Regions from separate parts of the Shewanella sp. GJ50-10 genome, predicted to be linked through region 3. Evidence: predicted binding sites of a transcription regulator. Region 3 holds the regulator's gene; each other region holds the start of a gene.
The links. The regulator sigma-54, encoded in region 3, starts transcription at its own class of promoters, with help from an activator protein. The targets are predictions, from matches to a motif close to GTTGGCACGNNNNTNGNNT.
Positions count from the first base shown of each region.

Region 1 (4,762 bases), 1.4 Mb from region 3:
AAGATTAACAAAGTCTTAATTTGCGATGTCGTTAGGCCTAAGCTATCCGCGATTACGCTCAGTAACGGCGCAGCATTAAACCAAACCACAAAAGTAATAAAAAATGCAATCCAGCTTAAATGCAGCGTTTTCATCTTTCCCGAAAACGACAATAAGTTAAATTTTTCAGAACTCATACTTCACGTCCTTATGACTTAGCCAATACAAGAACTTGGCCAGCTTCCTTTTTAATCTCATAGGGAGAAGCGACTAACGCTTCATCTTCGATACAAACACCTGTTTCAAGGCTGTAATGTTGCTTATAAAGCGGTGAAGCAACACATAACACCCCTTCCATATCGCAAATTAACCCTCTGGCTAATAAGCTAACGCCAGTCGCAGGGTCAACATTATCAATGGCAAATAATCCGTGTTTACCTAGATCAAATATCGCAACCGCTTTACCAGCAACCCAAGCAGCAACACCTGTTCCTTGAGGTAAAGTTGATTCATTACATACGTTTACCCAACTCATACTAATTCCTCCGCTACAGCTTGCTCGTTTTGTTCACTGGTGATGTCTTTAATCGCTATATTTCCAGCACCTGATGATTCAGGGCTTAATGGGAAACGTTGCTCACGAACGCGCTCGTATAAATGTGTCTCACCTTCTGGCATCGCATCAGGGTTAACAAACTCATTAAAGCGCGCTAAAAACTCCGGTTTATCTAAACTGGTTTTCCATTCGCACTGATAAGTATCGACTACATTATTCATTTGCGTATCTAACTCGGCAGCAATGCCTAAACTGTCTTCAATCACTACAGATTGCAGATACTCAAGGCCGCCCTCTAACGATTCCATCCAAACAGAGGTACGCTGTAACTTGTCTGCAGTTTTAATATAGAACATTAAAACTCTATCAATGTATTTCACTAAGGTTTCAGTATCTAAATCAGTGGCAAACAAATCACCATGACGTGGACGCATCCCACCATTACCCGCAACATACAGATTCCACCCTTTATCCGTTGCAATCACACCAATATCTTTACTTTGTGCCTCTGCACATTCACGGGTACAACCAGATACTGCAAATTTAATTTTATGAGGACTACGCAGACCTTTATAACGATTTTCTAAATCAATCGCGGTGCCAACTGAATCTTGAACACCATAACGACACCATGTGCTACCGACGCAAGATTTAACAGTACGTAGTGATTTACCGTATGCATGACCCGTCTCAAAACCTGCATCAATTAGCTTGTGCCAAATAATCGGTAACTCGGATAATTTGGCGCCAAACATATCAATACGTTGGCCACCGGTAATTTTGGTGTACAAATCGAATTCTTTGGCCACTGCACCAATTGCGATTAAACCATCTGGGGTGATTTCGCCGCCCGCAATACGCGGTACAACCGAATAAGTCCCGTCTTTTTGTAAGTTACCTAAGTAGGCATCATTAGTATCTTGAAGTTGCACGTGACTACTTTCTTGGTTCAATACATATTTATTCTGTAACGAAGCAAAGATTGACGCGGCAGCGGGTTTACAAAGATCGCAACCAAAAGTGCTGTGTTGTCCAGTGGGTGATTTTTTACCATGTTTAGTAATCAAACTATCAAAGTCAGTAATATTCTCGACCTGACATAAATGATAAAGGGACTGTCTGTCATGCTCAAAATGCTCACAAATACCTGTGTTACATTCAACCCCTTCAGCAATAAGGGCTTGATCCATCACCTGTTTAACTAATGCTGAACAACCGCCACAACCTGATGCTGCGCGAGTACACGACTTAATTTCAGCGATGGTATGGTTACCTTCTTTCACTGAATTAACAATATCGGCTTTGGTTACCTGATGACACGAACAAATAATAGAGGTGTCTTTTAACTCAACAGCAGATTCATCACCAGTCATTAGCAACTCAACCGCATTACCTTCAATTTCATCTTGTGATAAATAACAATCTAATAGTCGGTTGTAGTCACTATTATCGCCGACTAACACCGCACCTTTTAGGAACTTACCAGTTTCATCTAGCCAGAGCTTTTTATAAATTCCTGATTGGTTATCTGAAAGCTCAACAAACTGCGCATTTTCAAACCCACGGCTTTCACCTATTGCAGCAACATCTACACCAAGCAATTTAAGCTTGGTACTCATGTCTGCACCTGTAAAAGTAGAAGATGAAGCTGAACTATCAGCACTTGCAGCAATGTGAGACACAGCAACACGCGCCATTTGATAACCTGGTGCAACTAAGCCAAAAATGCGGTTTTGCCATAAAGCACATTCACCAATGGCATAAACATCTGCCGCTGAAGTTAAACAGTTATCATCAATGGTAATCCCGCCGCGCTCACCCATTGCTAGGCCACTTGAACGAGCCAATGCATCTTGCGGGCGAATACCTGCTGAAAACACAATCATGTCTGTTTCAAGGAAGGTATCATCGTTAAATGTCATGCGGTGCATAGCCGACTCGCCATCAATAATGGCGGTAGTCGCTTTTGAAGTATGAACCGAAACACCCAAGTCATTAATTTTACTTTTCAGTAAATCACCGGCTTTATCATTTAACTGAACTGGCATTAACTGCGGTGCAAACTCAACCACATGGGTTGTAACTCCTAACGCCATAAGCGCATTTGCAGCTTCTAAGCCTAATAGCCCGCCACCGACGACAACGCCTACTTTAGATTGGCTTGCTGCGGCTTCAATATCTTGTAAATCTTCAATGGTGCGGTAAACCACACAACGTTCTCGATCATTACCGTTAATTGGCGGTACAAAAGGATACGACCCCGTTGCCAAGACTAAACGGTCATATGTGCTAGTGATACCATCTTCAGTAGTAATGGTTTTATTTTCTGTATCTACTGCCGTAATGCGCGTCTCTAGATGAAGTTTTACACCCCAATCTTGGTAATCCTGTGCACTTGTTAACATCAGCTCATCAGCGCTGCCTGTTTCAAAGTACTTGGATAACTGTACACGGTCATATGCTGGACGAGGCTCTTCACCAAAGACTTCAACATCAAATTGATTTTGTAAGCCTTGACTGCATAACTGTTCAATAAAATGGTGCCCGACCATGCCATTTCCGATCACAACAAGCTTTGGCTTTGCACTTGTTACTTTCGTTGAATTCGACGTTCCTGTTGAATTAGCCATCGTAGGCTCCTTTATTATTTTGAATGCTAAAAAACAAAAAGGCGCCAATCTCTGGGTTAACAGAGATGGCGCCATTGCCTATGATTCAAATTTTTAAAAATAAACTGAAAAAACTTTTACTGACTAACAAATCATTATGAGTGTGACTAAGACGCCATTGCCTTAAATCAAACCCTCATATTCATCAAAATATTCGCTAGCCTTTAATCTTGGATAAATTTCTCACTACATACATTTAATATTGCATCGACTATGCCAACCCGATAATTATTATAAACCACTGATAATTAATACTTAAAAGTCACATTAAATATAAACACTTAGGCTTCCTTGTTCACCACAGGAGCAGTTGCACCAAACTGATGCATCTTCTTTGCCTCAAGTTGTTGCGCTGCAGTAATGATCTGCTGCGCCATGTCTGCAAGACTAATGCTTCTATCCATTGCTTGTTTTTGAATTAATTCATGAGCTTGTGATTCAGAAACACCTTGTCTTTGTAACAGTGACTTAGCCTTAGACATGAGTTTTAAACCTGTACACTGGGCATCAAGCAGCTTGACCTTTTCAAGTATATTAGACGCGCTGTTAAAGCGAATTTTGGCTAATCCGACTAATGAGTTTAATCGCTTTGGGGTCATTTTCTCTGGCACAAAAGTGACTCGACCGCACTTTAATAAATTCTCAAGATGACTCTCATCCCAAGCGTAAGCATTAACGATTATTGGCAATGCTGTACTTGCCAGTAATCGCTCAATAAAAACTTGTTGCATAGGTTGCAACGCTTCAGTAAAAAACACCAAGCACAAACCGTTACCTTTCATGGCTTGACGCTCTAACTGACTTAGCGAGGTCATCTCGACACAAGGCTCAACAGAGCTCAGCTCAGACATACAATCTACAAACAAATCTTCATTTTTAAACGAAGGGTCACGATAAACTAAATTAACCATGAGTTAGCTCCGAACGTTATGGTTAAGAAACAGAATATTAAATTCGCTAAAACTACTGTAATCAATAACTTCATGGCCGCTGCTCGCACACATTGGCATCCGCTTGATAAGAGTTCATAAACGTCTCACCAGTTTGGCTTAAGTCATCTTTAAAAGAGGCGCTATTATTGCGAAGAAGCCAGTCTTTATTGGCTCTTTTAATCGCTTTTTCAATGGTTAATGAAGGCGACAACAAGGCATACACTAAGGCCATTGTTGCAGTAATACTGCTAATGGCTTGGTGCAACTGTAAATCTGTCAATTCGGTTTCGTTAATATCAACACCGCGCCACAACTGTGCAAGCAAGTATGCTGGCAAATCAGACTGCCCTACTTTTGCACCAACAAAAGCCTCAAGCTGTGTCGGCATGTCCATCTGCTCAGTTTTAGAGGCAAAGTGAGTACCGGCAGCACTAAAACGTAGCAAGCTTACTTGAGTGGTTACTCTTGGATTAATCTCTGTTTCACCCTGCAACCCTTTAAAAATGGCAATATTGGCAGGCTTTTCTGCTCTATTAGGTACTTGTTGTGCAGCCAATAGTATTGCGACTTGTTGGTGCTGCTTATCTAAACCGGGATGAAAATAGCTGCGTAAACTAAATGCTGCA
Region 1 is NZ_JBVVSS010000001.1:1,693,237-1,697,998, reverse strand. Features, by position in the region: gene AC0L4E_RS07040 (NarK family nitrate/nitrite MFS transporter) at 1-176, opposite strand, end outside; gene nirD (nitrite reductase small subunit NirD) at 188-514, opposite strand; gene nirB (nitrite reductase large subunit NirB) at 511-3,165, opposite strand; gene AC0L4E_RS07025 (ANTAR domain-containing response regulator) at 3,486-4,115, opposite strand; gene AC0L4E_RS07020 (glycosyl transferase) at 4,186-4,762, opposite strand, start outside.
Region 1: nirB (nitrite reductase large subunit NirB) is a predicted target of sigma-54. The motif match lies at 3,407-3,425, and genes of this name have one in related genera.

Region 2 (4,762 bases), 2.8 Mb from region 3:
TAGACGATGCAAAACCGTCAACATCAGTTACTGAATAAGCTTAAAGTTCAAAGTCAAAAAGTGAGCCCTCTCAGGCCTGTAGCAAGTGGCCAATTGGTGCGAGTAGTGGGATTAACCCTTGAAGCGACTGGCTGTAGAGCTCCCGTAGGCAGTTTATGTTCTATAGAAACGATGGCAGGAGAACTAGTCGCAGAAGTGGTAGGTTTTGATGACGAGCTATTGTATTTAATGCCAGTTGATGAATTAAGAGGTGTGTTACCAGGGGCGAGAGTGCAACCACTAGGTGAGCAATCAGGTTTAAACGTTGGCTTAAGTTTACTTGGGAGAGTGCTCGATGGTAGCGGTTTACCCCTTGATGGTTTAGGCCCGTTAAATACAGATCAACAAGCCTCTCGTCATGCGCCGCCAATTAACCCTTTAGCAAGACGAGCTATTTCAGAACCCTTAGATGTAGGTGTTAGAGCGATTAATGCCATGCTGACCGTAGGTAAAGGGCAGCGTATGGGCTTGTTTGCAGGCTCTGGCGTGGGTAAAAGTGTGTTATTAGGCATGATGACTCGTGGCACCACTGCTGACATTATTGTTGTCGGTTTAGTGGGTGAACGTGGCCGTGAGGTGAAAGAATTTATTGAAGAAATTTTGGGAGAAGAAGGTCGCGCAAGATCTGTAGTGGTTGCAGCGCCAGCCGATACCTCTCCACTGATGAGACTTCGAGCGTGTGAAACATCGACTCGTATAGCTGAGTATTTTCGAGATTTAGGCTACAACGTCCTCTTACTGATGGATAGCTTAACTCGCTATGCCCAAGCGCAGCGTGAAGTTGCGTTAGCTGTTGGTGAGCCGCCTGCCACCAAAGGTTATCCGCCTTCAGTGTTTGCTAAGCTACCTCGCTTAGTAGAGCGTGCAGGAAATGGTGGGCCGGGACAAGGCTCAATTACTGCATTTTATACTGTTTTGACAGAAGGTGATGATCAGCAAGATCCAATTGCAGATGCATCGAGAGCGATTTTAGATGGGCATATTGTATTATCTCGAACCCTCGCTGATTCTGGGCATTACCCTGCAATTGATATTGAACAATCTATTAGCCGTGTGGCACCCATGGTTATTGCGCCCGAACACCTTGAGTCGATGCGATTAGTGAAGCAAATGTATTCTACATATCAACAAAACCGCGACTTGATCTCAATTGGTGCCTATTCTCAAGGTAGCGATCCACGAATAGATAATGCCATTAGGTTACAGCCCGCTATGAATGCATTTTTAAGACAAGGCTTTAAGGATGTTATTTCGTTTAATGATAGCCAAACCATGGTGGGGCAAATTGCTGCCCAATGTAAATAATGCGCCGTGCAGATCCTTTACTGACAGTATTAAAAATAAATAAAGAAGCGGAAGAGCAAGCCGCTTTGCAATTAAAGTCGGCTCAATTAGAGCAGCATAAGTGCCAAGGTCAACTTGACGCATTAAATAATTATCGTCTTGAATACATGAAACAAATGGGTGAGAGCCAAGGGAAAACCCTAAGTGCCAGTGAATATCATTCTTTTCATGAGTTTATTAAGCAAGTCGATCAAGCTCTTATTCAACAAGTCAATGCGGTAAAAGAAGCGGAAAAGCAAACAGGTTACCGCCAAGTTCACTGGCAAGAAAAGCAACAAAAACGTAAAGCAGTAGAAATGCTGCTTGATAAAAATGCATTAAAAGCGCAGTTGATTGAAAATAAACGTGAGCAAAACGCCTCAGATGAATTTGCCATGCAGCAATTCATTCGCAAAACACCTCGATAGACATTGTAAACCTATTAACTAATTAATCATTGCACCAATCCTTATATTGCTAATCACTTGCTAGTTAATCTATATAAATTAATGAAGCTGGCATTTTATTTGCTTATTTATAGAGTTAGTCATCAAAGTGTCAGCTTTGTGACTGTTATTCTGAATTTGATTTTTAGGCCAATCAGTTCATTTTGAATGATTGTTAGTGGAGTGCGTTATGCAACAAATGAGCAGTATTTTACTTGGAAATAGCGGTAAAGCAGCCAATGCACAAGTTGCAGGCTCTGCGCAAGGAACGTCGCAAGGTACTGAAAACAATTCATTTTTATCAGCATTTAATCAAGCTGCACAAGTAGATATTGATAAAACGAAGCTAACAAAAAATGCTGACGTTTCAGCAGAAAATAATAAAGAAACGCTATCAAAAGAAGGCGACGTTGAGTTAATTTTTGCTCAAATAGGTTTAGCTGAAAACTTTGAATCAACATCTGATACTGAGGCTGGTGGCAAAGGTTTGCCGTCGGAGTCAGCACTTTCCTTACAGTTGCAGTCTCAAGAAGAACTTTCTCAAACAGGTAGCGAATTAGCATTAGTCGATGTAACGCAGCATTCAATAGATAAAGATTTGTTGAATAGTGATATACCTGTTGATGCTATTGGTCAAGATAGTGAGCTTGTAACCGCATCATTTTTAAATGGATTATCGACTGAACAATTAGATGCTTTGAGTCAGTTTTCGTCTATGAGTGAACAAGAGCTTGCAGGGTTGAGTCCTTCCGAATTGAACAAATTAATTATGAGCTTTAATCAGCAGACAGATTCAGCAAGTGCTCAGGTTTTACCTTTAATACCAGATGTAAAACCTAATGCTCAAACAGCTACAACCTCAATAAATGAAAGTGATAATGCTGCTGAAGCTAAAAAAGTGGATACAGCCACTCAATCTGCAATTCAATCAAACGCAGGTCAATCTAGTGCTGCTAACGTAAACACTACTCAAGCATTAACAAGTGCTCAATTAGCGAGTGCTGAGAAGGTTATTGCTGAAGAAAAAGCGATTTCTAATGCAAATAAATTGGATGCTAAGAATGCCGAAAAAGATACTAACTCAATTAATCTTAGTAAGGCTGAGTTAAGTGTTTCGTTAGATAAACCTACATCGAAAGTGGCTTTTAATAATGCTTTAGCGAATGCGGCAAGTAATGCCACTAATCATGGGTTAGCAACTGAGCTTGGAAAGGAAAGTGATGCAATAGATTCAAAATCACTTCAACACCAGACATTACAAAACCAAAGTAGTTTGACTCCGCAACACAAGAGTGATGTTCCTCAATTTCAACTTTCATTACGCCAAGGCGTTGAGTCCGCAGTACAAATGCAAGATATGATTCAAAAGTTTGCCCCAGTCATGAAGCAACAATTGATCACTATGGTCGGGCAAGGTGTTCAACACGCTGAAATACGTCTTGATCCTGCAGAGTTGGGGCATATGGTAGTGAAGGTTCAAGTAAATGGTGAACAAACACAAGTGCAATTCCAAGTTGCTCAGTCGCAAACAAAAGACTTAATTGAACAAGCCATTCCCAAATTACGAGAAATGTTGGCAGAAGAAGGCTTACAACTTGCAGATAGTCAGGTTTCTCAAGATGGCGATAATCAGCAAAAGTCTGAATATGATGAACAAAACAGCACTGGTGATAACATGTTGGATGAAATATCAGCACAAGAGCTCGACATAGTGACAAAACATGCAAAGAGTAGTAACTCAGCTATAGATTATTACGCCTAAGTCGGTAATCTATAGCCAATAAGTTAAGGCAGTCAAAGCCGTGTGATAATCGTGACAAGATTGACACCAAAATGGCACACATAAATGGAATAAATGATGGCTGAAGAAGAATCTCTAGAGTTAACAACGGACAATCAACCGAAAAGTAAGAAGAAGCTCATTATATTTATTGTTATTGGCATAGTGCTAATAGCATTAATTGTTGGAGTTGCATTATTTTTCTTAGGTGGTGATGACGAGCCTACATCGTCAACTCCAGGAACTGCAGCCTCAACCGAAACCGTTGTTGATGAATCAAAGAAAGGTAGAGCCAATTATGTTGGTATGCCGAGACCTTTCCTGTTTAATTTACCTGGTGTAGACAGAGCACGTTTAGTCGAAATCAAAGTGCAGCTGATGGTGCGAGGTGATGATGGTCAAACTGCGAAAATGCATATTCCATTGATTGAAGATGCCTTATTAACGACTTTTAGTGCTGCAGATGTGCAAAAGTTAAGCACTCAGGCTGGTAAGGATGAATTGAGGCAACTGGCGCTGTTAAATGTGCAAAATACATTACAATCAGTAGCAGGCCGAAAAATAGTTGAGAAAGTGCTATTTACTGGTTTTGTGATGCAATAACACCAGTGAATAAGACAAGGTGATGATGTGAGTGATTTATTAAGCCAAGACGAAATTGATGCGCTACTTCATGGGGTCGATGATGTTGATGAAGATGACATAAACGACGGTGAAGACACGCGTGTATATGATTTCTCATCTCAAGACCGAATTGTTCGTGGGCGGATGCCAACACTGGAAATCGTGAACGAACGTTTTGCCCGTCACTTGCGTATAAGCATGTTCAATATGATGCGCCGAGCTGCAGAAGTGTCTATTAATGGCGTGCAGATGCTTAAATTCGGTGAATATGTTCACACCTTATTTGTTCCGACCAGTCTTAATATGGTGCGTTTCAGTCCACTCAAAGGTACCGCACTAATAACAATGGAAGCACGACTTGTTTTCATTTTGGTAGATAACTTCTTTGGTGGCGATGGGCGTTTTCATGCAAAAATTGAAGGTCGTGAATTTACTCCGACAGAAAGACGTATTGTTCAGTTACTACTAAAGATTATTTTTGAAGATTATAAAGATGCCTGGGCGCCAGTAATGGACGTTGAATTCGAATATTTGGATTCAGAAGTCAACC
Region 2 is NZ_JBVVSS010000001.1:3,107,566-3,112,327, reverse strand. Features, by position in the region: gene fliH (flagellar assembly protein FliH) at 1-38, shown strand, start outside; gene fliI (flagellar protein export ATPase FliI) at 7-1,344, shown strand; gene fliJ (flagellar export protein FliJ) at 1,344-1,790, shown strand; gene AC0L4E_RS13115 (flagellar hook-length control protein FliK) at 1,999-3,570, shown strand; gene fliL (flagellar basal body-associated protein FliL) at 3,667-4,191, shown strand; gene fliM (flagellar motor switch protein FliM) at 4,219-4,762, shown strand, end outside.
Region 2: AC0L4E_RS13115 (flagellar hook-length control protein FliK) is a predicted target of sigma-54. The motif match lies at 1,877-1,895, and genes of this name have one in related genera.

Region 3 (4,762 bases):
ACAAATAACGTTAACAGCTGAAAACTTGGCAAAAAGTTATAAAAGCCGTCAAGTGGTTAAAAATGTCAGCCTGACAGTTAAAACCGGGCAAATTGTTGGGCTATTAGGGCCAAATGGTGCAGGTAAAACCACCACCTTTTATATGGTGGTTGGGTTAGTTAAAAGCGATAAAGGCCGGATATTAATTGATTCTGACGATCTCACCGCAGACCCAATGCACCTTCGTGCTCGAAAAGGCATTGGTTATTTGCCACAAGAAGCCAGTATTTTTCGAAAGCTGACTGTACACGATAATATTATGGCTGTACTACAAACTCGCAAGAGTTTAACCACAGAGCAGCGTATTGAAGAATTAGAGCACTTATTAGAAGAGTTCAATATCACCCATATTCGAGATAGCCAAGGCATGGCATTATCGGGTGGTGAACGTCGCCGAGTAGAAATCGCACGCGCATTGGCAGCCAATCCTAAGTTCATTTTATTGGATGAGCCTTTCGCAGGTGTTGATCCTATCTCTGTGATAGATATCAAGAAAATTATTCAACAATTAAAAAGTCGTGGTTTAGGTGTGTTAATTACAGACCATAATGTTCGTGAAACACTTGATGTGTGTGAGCGCGCGTATATTGTCAGCCACGGAGATTTAATTGCAGAAGGCACGCCTGCTGAAATCTTAGACAATCAGCAAGTCAGGTCAGTATACTTAGGTGAGCAATTCAAGCTATAGTTAGCATTCTTTAGTGCACAATATGGCATTTCGCGACCAGTATCAGTCCCACTTTTTAGCGCTATGTTCTAGACTCAACTTAAGCCAAGGTTCAGCTTAAGCCTAGAAGCAGTTTAAAAAGGTGCTAGACCCACACAATTGTTAGTCGCGATGATGAAATTCAATTAGGGATAAGCGGTAAATGAAAGCCTCACTCCAACTTAAAATGGGTCAACACCTGACAATGACCCCTCAGTTGCAACAAGCCATTCGCTTATTGCAACTTTCCTCATTGGAGCTCCAGCAAGAAATTCAACAAGCACTAGACTCAAATCCACTCCTTGAGCTCGAAGATGAGTTTGCTAAAGCAAAAGAACCTGTAAAAGAGAACGCCCAGCAAACCGATACTGATTTTAGTGACAACAGCCAAGTTACCGTTGAAAAAGACACCTCAACAGTTGATACCACAGAATCATTGACCAAAGAGTCAATGCCTGAAGATCTCCCAATGGACACCACATGGGATGAAGTTTATACCGCCTCTCCTAGCTCAGGTTCTGGGGCAGTTGCTCGTGATGACGATATGCCCTTTCAAGGTGAAACCACCGAAGGCCTTTATGAACATCTTGAGTGGCAAAAAAACCTTACCCCATTTTCAGAAAATGATTTGGTCATCGCCACTGCCATTATCGATGCAGTAGATGAGCGTGGTTATTTAACTCAAACCACCGAAGATATTTTACAAGCTTTAGGTCTTGAAGATATTGAACTCGACGAAGTTGAAGCCGTACTCAAACGAGTTCAGCATTTTGATCCTGTAGGCGTTGCAGCAAGAGATTTAAGTGAATGCTTAATGATCCAACTCGGGCAATACCCTGATGAGATCCCTTGCATCGACAATGTAAAATTGCTCATCGGTGAACACCTTGATTTAATTGCTGGTCGCGACTTTAGATTATTAATGCGTAAAACCAAGCTTAAAGAAGATGATCTACGTGAAGCGATTCAATTTATTCAAACGCTGAACCCTCGTCCAGGCTTACAAATCACTCCTATTAAAGATGAATATGTCATTCCTGATGTGACAGTGTTTAAAAAGAGTGGTCGTTGGGTCGTTGAATTAAATCCAGATAACATGCCAAAAATTGGTGTGAATCAGCAATATGCAGCTATGGCGAAAGGTTCTGCAAATCAGTCAGACAGCCAGTTTATTCGCGGCCATTTACAAGAAGCAAAATGGTTTATTAAGAGTATTGAAAGCCGCAATGAAACCTTATTAAAAGTGGCTAATTGCATTGTGCAATTCCAGCAAGGCTTCTTTGAGTTTGGTGAAGAAGCCATGAAACCAATGGTACTTAATGACATTGCTGAAGCCGTTGAGATGCATGAATCAACCATTTCTCGTGTTACCACTCAAAAGTACATGCACACCCCTCGCGGACTTTTTGAACTAAAATATTTCTTCTCTAGCCACGTTAGTACCGATGATGGCGGAGAATGTTCTTCTACTGCAATTCGTGCCTTTATTAAGAAACTTGTTGCAGCGGAAAACCAGAAAAAGCCACTTAGCGATAGTAAAATGGCGACGCTACTGGCTGAACAAGGGATTAATGTTGCTCGGCGTACGATCGCCAAATATCGTGAAGCAATGCTCATCCCTCCCTCAAACCAACGCAAGAGCTTATAAGCCTTTGTTATTGGAGGATGATCTATGCAAATTAACCTGACTGGGCACCATGTAGAAATCACGCAATCTTTACGTGAGTATGTACAAACTAAGTTTTCAAAGCTTGAACGACACTTCGAACAGATCAATAATGTACACGTTGTGCTCAATGTTCAGAAGCTGCAACAAATTGCTGAAGCAAAATTGCACCTCAAAGGAGGTGAAGTTTTTGCCGTATCTCAGAACGCAGATATGTATGTCGCAATTGACGCCCTGATAGACAAATTAGATCGTCAGGTAATTAAACACAAAGAGAAGTTAATTAAACACTAACGATGGAACTTCGTACCATTCTGCAGCCGGCGTGCACCTCCTGCGCCACGCCGGGCAGTAAGAAAAAAGTACTGGAACTTATCAGCGATTTAATGGCTGCCCAGTACCCAACCCTATCTTCACAGGCTATTTTTGAAAGTTTAATAGCTCGTGAAAAAATGGGTAGTACAGGTATAGGAAATGGCATAGCGATTCCCCATGGTCGATTAACTGATATCGAACAACCGATAGCAATTTTGATCAAGTGTGAAGAAGGCATCGAGTTTGATGCTATCGATAAAAAACCCGTGGATATATTATTTGCGCTGCTAGTTCCTTCTGATCAATGCCAACAGCATTTAAGTACGCTGTCGACGATGGCTGAAAAACTGAGCGATAAATTAATCCTTAAGCGACTTCGAAAGAGTCATGACGCTACAGAACTTTATCAGGTTATTACTGCATGAAACTTGTCATCGTATCAGGACGATCAGGCTCAGGTAAATCAGTTGCACTAAGGGTATTAGAAGATTTAGGTTATTACTGTGTTGATAACCTTCCTTTACCACTTATTGGCAGCTTACTTGAGCAGCTCAAAGGAAATAACGAACTTGTCGCTATTAGCGTCGACGTTCGAAATATTGAAGAGCAAGGTAAAGTGCTTAAAGAGCAAATAGCCTTATTATCTGATGATACGACCATCATTAGTTTATTCTTAAACTCAAATGATCAGGTTCTGCTTAAACGCTACAGTGAAACCCGTCGATTACATCCTCTTTCTAAGAATCAAATCTCGTTACAAGAAGCCATTCAGCTTGAAGGTCGATTACTCGAACCGATTGCTAAAATGGTTGATCACTACATTGATACCTCGCAATTGACCATTTATGATCTTAGCGATCAGGTCAGACAGATATTAATGGGCAGTGTTGATAAAGAGTTAGTGATTCATTTTGAGTCATTTGGCTTCAAGCATGGCATGCCAGCTGAAGCTGACTTTATGTTTGATGTGCGTTTCTTACCCAATCCACATTGGGAAACAGAGCTAAGACCGTTAACTGGCTTAGATCAGCCAGTTCAAGAATTTTTAGGCAGACAACCTCTAGTCAATAAATTCATTTGGCAAATTGAAAACCTATTTGAAACCTGGATGCCGCACCTTGAACGTAATAACCGTAGCTACTTAACCATAGCTATAGGTTGTACAGGCGGCCAGCATCGCTCGGTCTACATTGCCGATCAACTAACTAAACGCTTCAGTAATAGTAAGCATCAAGTCAGTGCTCGTCACAGAGAACTCAAACTGTGACATCCCCTGCGAGTATTTCAAAAGAAATTACTATCAGTAATAAACTCGGGCTCCATGCTAGAGCGGCCACCAAGTTGGCTATTTTAGCCACCGAGTTTGAAGCGAACATCACGCTTATCCAAGGCGAAAAACAAGCCAGCGCTGCGAGTGTATTAGGACTATTAATGCTCGAAAGTGGCATTGGTAAAGTCATCACTGTTGAAGCTAGCGGCGCAGATGCGCAGCAAGCGTTAGATGCGGTGTGTAAATTGATAAATGATAAGTTTGACGAAGAAAGCTAATTTTTCTCACTCTCAACCCTTTAGTTCAACCTACTATTTGGCTCTTGTTTCAGTTATCAATAAAACAAAATAAAAAACTAACAAATCACACTGGCAATACGACGACTTCTGCAGTTAATTCTCTTTATATTTGTTTTGTTCGCTATACTCATTAAAGTCTAACAAAAATCAATAAAGCGCTTAATTTTTATGCAGTAACTTATCAAGAAATAGAAACTGCTTCTCCCTTTCCACCCTGTTAAGTTAATATTGGCAATCGAATTTTTGAGGAGTGGCGAATGGGTATCGAAGTAATCGACAGCGAGCTTACCGAACAACGCCTAAATCAGCTGACCCAGGCATTGGGCAGCGGTATGTTTGTCCATGTAAGAAACATGCTACATGATATGGCAGCATCAGATGTCGCCCTCATTCTTGAATCTTCACCACCTAAAACTCGTCAAGTACTATGGCAACTTATTGACCAAGAGCAAGCGGGTGAGATCCTC
Region 3 is NZ_JBVVSS010000001.1:340,229-344,990, reverse strand. Features, by position in the region: gene lptB (LPS export ABC transporter ATP-binding protein) at 1-727, shown strand, start outside; gene AC0L4E_RS01325 (RNA polymerase factor sigma-54) at 909-2,393, shown strand; gene hpf (ribosome hibernation promoting factor) at 2,418-2,705, shown strand; gene ptsN (PTS IIA-like nitrogen regulatory protein PtsN) at 2,708-3,151, shown strand; gene rapZ (RNase adapter RapZ) at 3,148-3,993, shown strand; gene AC0L4E_RS01305 (HPr family phosphocarrier protein) at 4,008-4,274, shown strand; gene mgtE (magnesium transporter) at 4,553-4,762, shown strand, end outside.

Region 4 (4,762 bases), 190 kb from region 3:
TACATTACAGCTGGTTTAGCGGTATTAGTGGTTTATGCCGACCAAGTTCCTGCAGCATTTCAATTAATTATTCACAGTGCGTTTAATCCTGTCGCTGCTCAAGGCGGTTTTGCTGGTGCTGCAGTGTGGGCAGCGATTCGTTTTGGTGTCGCCCGAGGTGTATTTTCAAATGAAGCAGGTTTAGGTAGCGCCCCTATTGCTCATGCCGCAGCGCAAACCAATGAACCAGTAAAGCAAGGCTTAATTGCCATGCTGGGTACATTCATTGACACCATTATTGTGTGTTCGATTACAGGCTTGGCGATTATTGTTTCTGGCGCTTGGACATCAGGTGAAACAGGCGCTGCATTAACATCATTTGCCTTTTCGCATGCACTGCCTATGGGCAATTATATTGTTGCTATCGCTCTGGCTGTTTTTGCATTTACCACTATCCTAGGCTGGAGTTTTTATAGTGAAAAATGTATGCAGTATTTGTTTGGTGACAAGGTAGTTAAACCGTTTAGATTAGTGTGGACACTCGTGGTGCCAATTGGCGCAGTGAGCTCTCTTGAATTTATCTGGTTATTAGCGGATACGCTGAACGCTATGATGGCGATTCCAAACTTGATTGCGCTCGCGCTATTAAGCCCAGTGGTATTTGCTCTAACTCGTGAATATTTTGCTAAGCAGAAGGCGCAAGCTTTAGAGAACTAATGAAGCTATAGGTTTCATGCAATGGCATACACAGGGGAGTGTATGCCTTTACTTTAAAAAGGATATTACATGATAAAAGTAACTCGCAAAACGATACAGACACTGAGTGGATTATTGGTATGTTCGTTATTGTTGGCTGGCTGTAATGGGGTGTCGTTTAGAACCAATGCAGATCAATATATTACCCATCAAGCTGTAGCCTCTACAGTTGAGGTTTATCAACCGAGCGAGCTTTATAATCACGACAATGAACCATTAGGTGAAGTGGTGACAACATTTTGCGCCAGCACCCGCGAACAAATAGAATTTGGTACCCCTAGCTTGAACACTTTACAGAAAGAACTGAAAGTACAAACCAAGGAAAGAGGCGGAAATGCGCTTATTATTACTGACTGCGGGGAAATGATTTATCCTGCTTGCTCTGTTTATTTAGAGTGCAGTGGGCTTGCATACTTTTTAAAATCGTAATGATTAAAAGTGTCTATAGCTTAATTAACTCACTTATAAAAAGCTTGATCGATAAGTGAGTTTATTGATTCAAAACAGCTCATCATCAAGATTTCTTCTTAGCTCTGCCTGTTCTAAATAATCATCTAGACGTCGTTTAACCTGCCTTTTACGTTCAATAATTTCTGCTGAACGTTTGTTTCTAGGCGTGACCATAGCTTCAATTTCAGTGTCATTGGGAATGTTTTCAGTAATATTGGCCATCATTCTACCCTCTATGTCATTGTTCACTGACAGTGCTGAGTCAGTGTTCAAACAAGTGTGAAAAGCGAAAGGTAAATCTGCCCTGAGTGTCACAGGTTACTTGGTGCCAGCAACGTCAATGTTTGGTAAAACGATAAAATTGGGCTAATAGACGTAAGCGAAAACATCAAATTAGCGACATAATTTGAATGTAGCAGCTATTTAAATAATTGCTTAATTGTAGAATTGAAAATTTTTATTTCTGCCATTAAAAACGCCACTCAAGTGAGTGGCGTTTTTTGTGCTTAACATGCTTAAATCAAGCTTCCATAATGTTGAAAGCGTTAATTAAGTCTTATAATCCAAAGCTATATGAGTAACCTAGTACAATTTTAGCATCGTCTTCATCTAAGTCAGTATCTGATGCAGTAAATGACACTGTACCGTAATCAGTATCTGCGCTGAGTGAAACATTGTATTCTGAGTAGCTATCTGTACCGAACCAGCTTGTGATGACATCACCATCTGAGTAACCGTAATGCACGCCCAGTGATAACTTTTCAGTTAATGGGAAGGTTAGGTTAGCTTGTGCATACATCATGTCTTTTGAATCTAATGGTTCTGCAGCAATATCATCACCGCCATTCACTGTATGAGAGTATGAAACATCTAACCATTTCCAAGCTAGACCAACAGTCACTTCACCAAAATCTACGCTACCAGGAGAGTCTGGGTAAGCGTAATAAAGATAATTGATGTCATAGCTTAAGTCTTCTGTGATATTGCCACCGTAACCCGCGTAAATATCAAGCTCGTATGAGGTGCCGTCACCAAAGTCGACATTTGAAGCCCAACCGCCAACATAAAAACCTGAGTCTGCAGCATAATCAATGCCACCTTGAACTGCAGCGCCATTATCTGTTTGGCTCACACCACGCCATAGGTAGTTAGACGTCGCACCGATATTACCCGTGACTTCAGCTAATGCTGAACCACTGAGTAATAAACCTGTTGATAGCGCAATAGCTTTATATAACGATTTTTTCATTTTTCATTCCCTCAAGTTTTTCTTATTCATTGCACCAATTGCTTGTTCATCGGGCAGCTTGGTTCAATGTTGATTTTATCTGTATGAGGTATTGCTAATGGTGTGCCATGTTTAAAAAGGTATTAATATCAGTCTATTGGCGTATTTTGCACCGACTTGTAGCAAAAATGTTGCATTAAAATGAGGCGGAGGTGCACATTTGTTGTGCGTTATTGCTGCAGAATTCAGTAGGGAACATTAAGTTTGAGGCATAAAAAAACCTCCAAGTTAGGAGGTTTTATAATTCAAGCTGTTAAATTAATTAACGCTATCTTTAAGTGTTTTACCAGCTTTGAATTTTGGTACAGTCGCTTCAGCGATTTGAATTTCTTTGCCGGTTTGTGGGTTACGGCCAGTACGTGCTGCACGAACTGAGGTTTCAAAAGAACCAAAACCTACGATAGAAATCTTGTCACCACTTTTCATGGCTTCAGTAACAGCTTCTTCAAAAGACTTTAGTGCGCGACCAGCTTCAGCTTTAGTTAACTCAGCATTTTCTGCAATTTTTGCAATTAATTCACTTTTGTTCATGTTGATATTCTCTGCTTTCCATAGATGTGTTTATTTAAAACTAGATTAACATGCCATAAGCCATGGGGCTTTGAAAGCCTTTTATCTGATAAATGTGTAGCTATATGGCATTTAGACGACATTTAAGGGATAAATTACCTGATTGAGCTACTTAAAAGGCGAATATGACTAGTCAATTAAGTCAGTCAACTTAAATAGCTGAGGCTAAATGTTATTCCTCTAACAGTTGATACAAGAGTTGTTTGACAAGTTTGGGTTCAAAAGGCTTATCACACAGGGCGTTAACGCCGGCACTAGACACATTGCTTAAATGGGTGTCATTGGCCTCAGAAGAAACCATTAAAATGGGAATATGTGATTGCTGACTTTCGTTGCGAATATATTGCGTCAAGGCTAAGCCATCAACACTAGGCATATTGTAATCGGTGATGACCAAATCAAACATTTGTTGTTGCATTAACTCAATGGCTTGAGCGCCATCTTCGGCTTCACTGATAATTCTTATCCCTAGATTACCAATGGTGCGTTTAATGACGTTACGGGCCATACGGCTATCATCAACCACCAAAGTGCGAATATCTTGAACATCAAAATGGCTCAAATCCAACTCATCATTACTGATTAAGTCAATGGTTGAGTTCAGTGCAGTAGCGAGATGATCAGCATCGAAAGGTTTAGGTAAGATCGCCACTACCCCAGACTGTCTAAATATCTCTAATTGTTCACGGCGGCATTCGCTAGAAACCAGCATAAATTGAATATCTTGGTAAGCTTTACTTTGTTTAATAAAGCTTAATAGTTCGGTGGCTTCACCGTCCTCAAAATGTAATGCACTGACAATGAGATCTGGCGTATGACGGGCGATAATCTCTTTTGCTTCACTAATACTCGAAGCGGTTTGAATGCTATTAACGCCTTCTTGATTTAATCTGCCTGTGATGATTTTACGTTGAACATCAGAAGGTTCTAGCAGCAAAATGGATAATTCACTGGGTGATAAATGGCTCATTTTTATTACTTCTTATTATTATAATTGAGTCTTATAACGCCTATTTTAACTCAAGCTTGGTTCCGAATACACATTTATGCAGGTTTTCGTTAACAAGCTTGCTGTAAGTATTCTTTGGTTTTTTTACTTAATGCGACCCAATACTGAAATCCAAGAATGATAAAGATCGATAATGCAATTGCTGGAATAGGAATATTGATGCCATTAAATTCGACTTTTACATCTTCAGGGGTAATTTGATAGGCAATGACTGCAGTGGTTGTTAACGCTAATGCGGCAAGGGTTTGGATCCCAAGATAAATCTTAAATACCACTCCAGCCCAGTGACTACGTTTTATTAGTCCAAAAAGGACAGGGATAACACCAATAGTAAATAGATCTATGCCTTGGATGGAGTAAGAACGCAGTAATGCTAAAATAGAAAGCAATACGTAAAATACCATCAAAATGATAAGCCTGCGCGGAGGTTTAATGCTGGTTGTGCTGAGTTTATTCATAAGGATTAGATATAGGCTGTAAGGTTTTAGATTTTATGTGGTGTAGAATAGCGCGAGTAGACTCAGTTTTGTGAGTTGTTTGAAAAGAATTTAGGAAAATTGAAATGACAGACGCTGAATTTTGGTCTCTAGTTACCCGAAGTGCACCACAGCAATCCGAGCAAGAGTGCCACGATGCCTTAAAAGAAAAACTGGCTTTGCTTGATGATGAGTCATTGGCGGCATTTGATAAAATGTTTGGTCAACAAATGC
Region 4 is NZ_JBVVSS010000001.1:532,729-537,490, forward strand. Features, by position in the region: gene AC0L4E_RS02120 (alanine/glycine:cation symporter family protein) at 1-696, shown strand, start outside; gene AC0L4E_RS02125 (hypothetical protein) at 766-1,164, shown strand; gene AC0L4E_RS02130 (hypothetical protein) at 1,234-1,410, opposite strand; gene AC0L4E_RS02135 (TorF family putative porin) at 1,742-2,434, opposite strand; gene AC0L4E_RS02140 (HU family DNA-binding protein) at 2,732-3,004, opposite strand; gene AC0L4E_RS02145 (response regulator transcription factor) at 3,216-4,013, opposite strand; gene AC0L4E_RS02150 (hypothetical protein) at 4,103-4,456, opposite strand; gene AC0L4E_RS02155 (DUF4240 domain-containing protein) at 4,615-4,762, shown strand, end outside.
Region 4: AC0L4E_RS02135 (TorF family putative porin) is a predicted target of sigma-54. The motif match lies at 2,526-2,544, and genes of this name have one in related genera.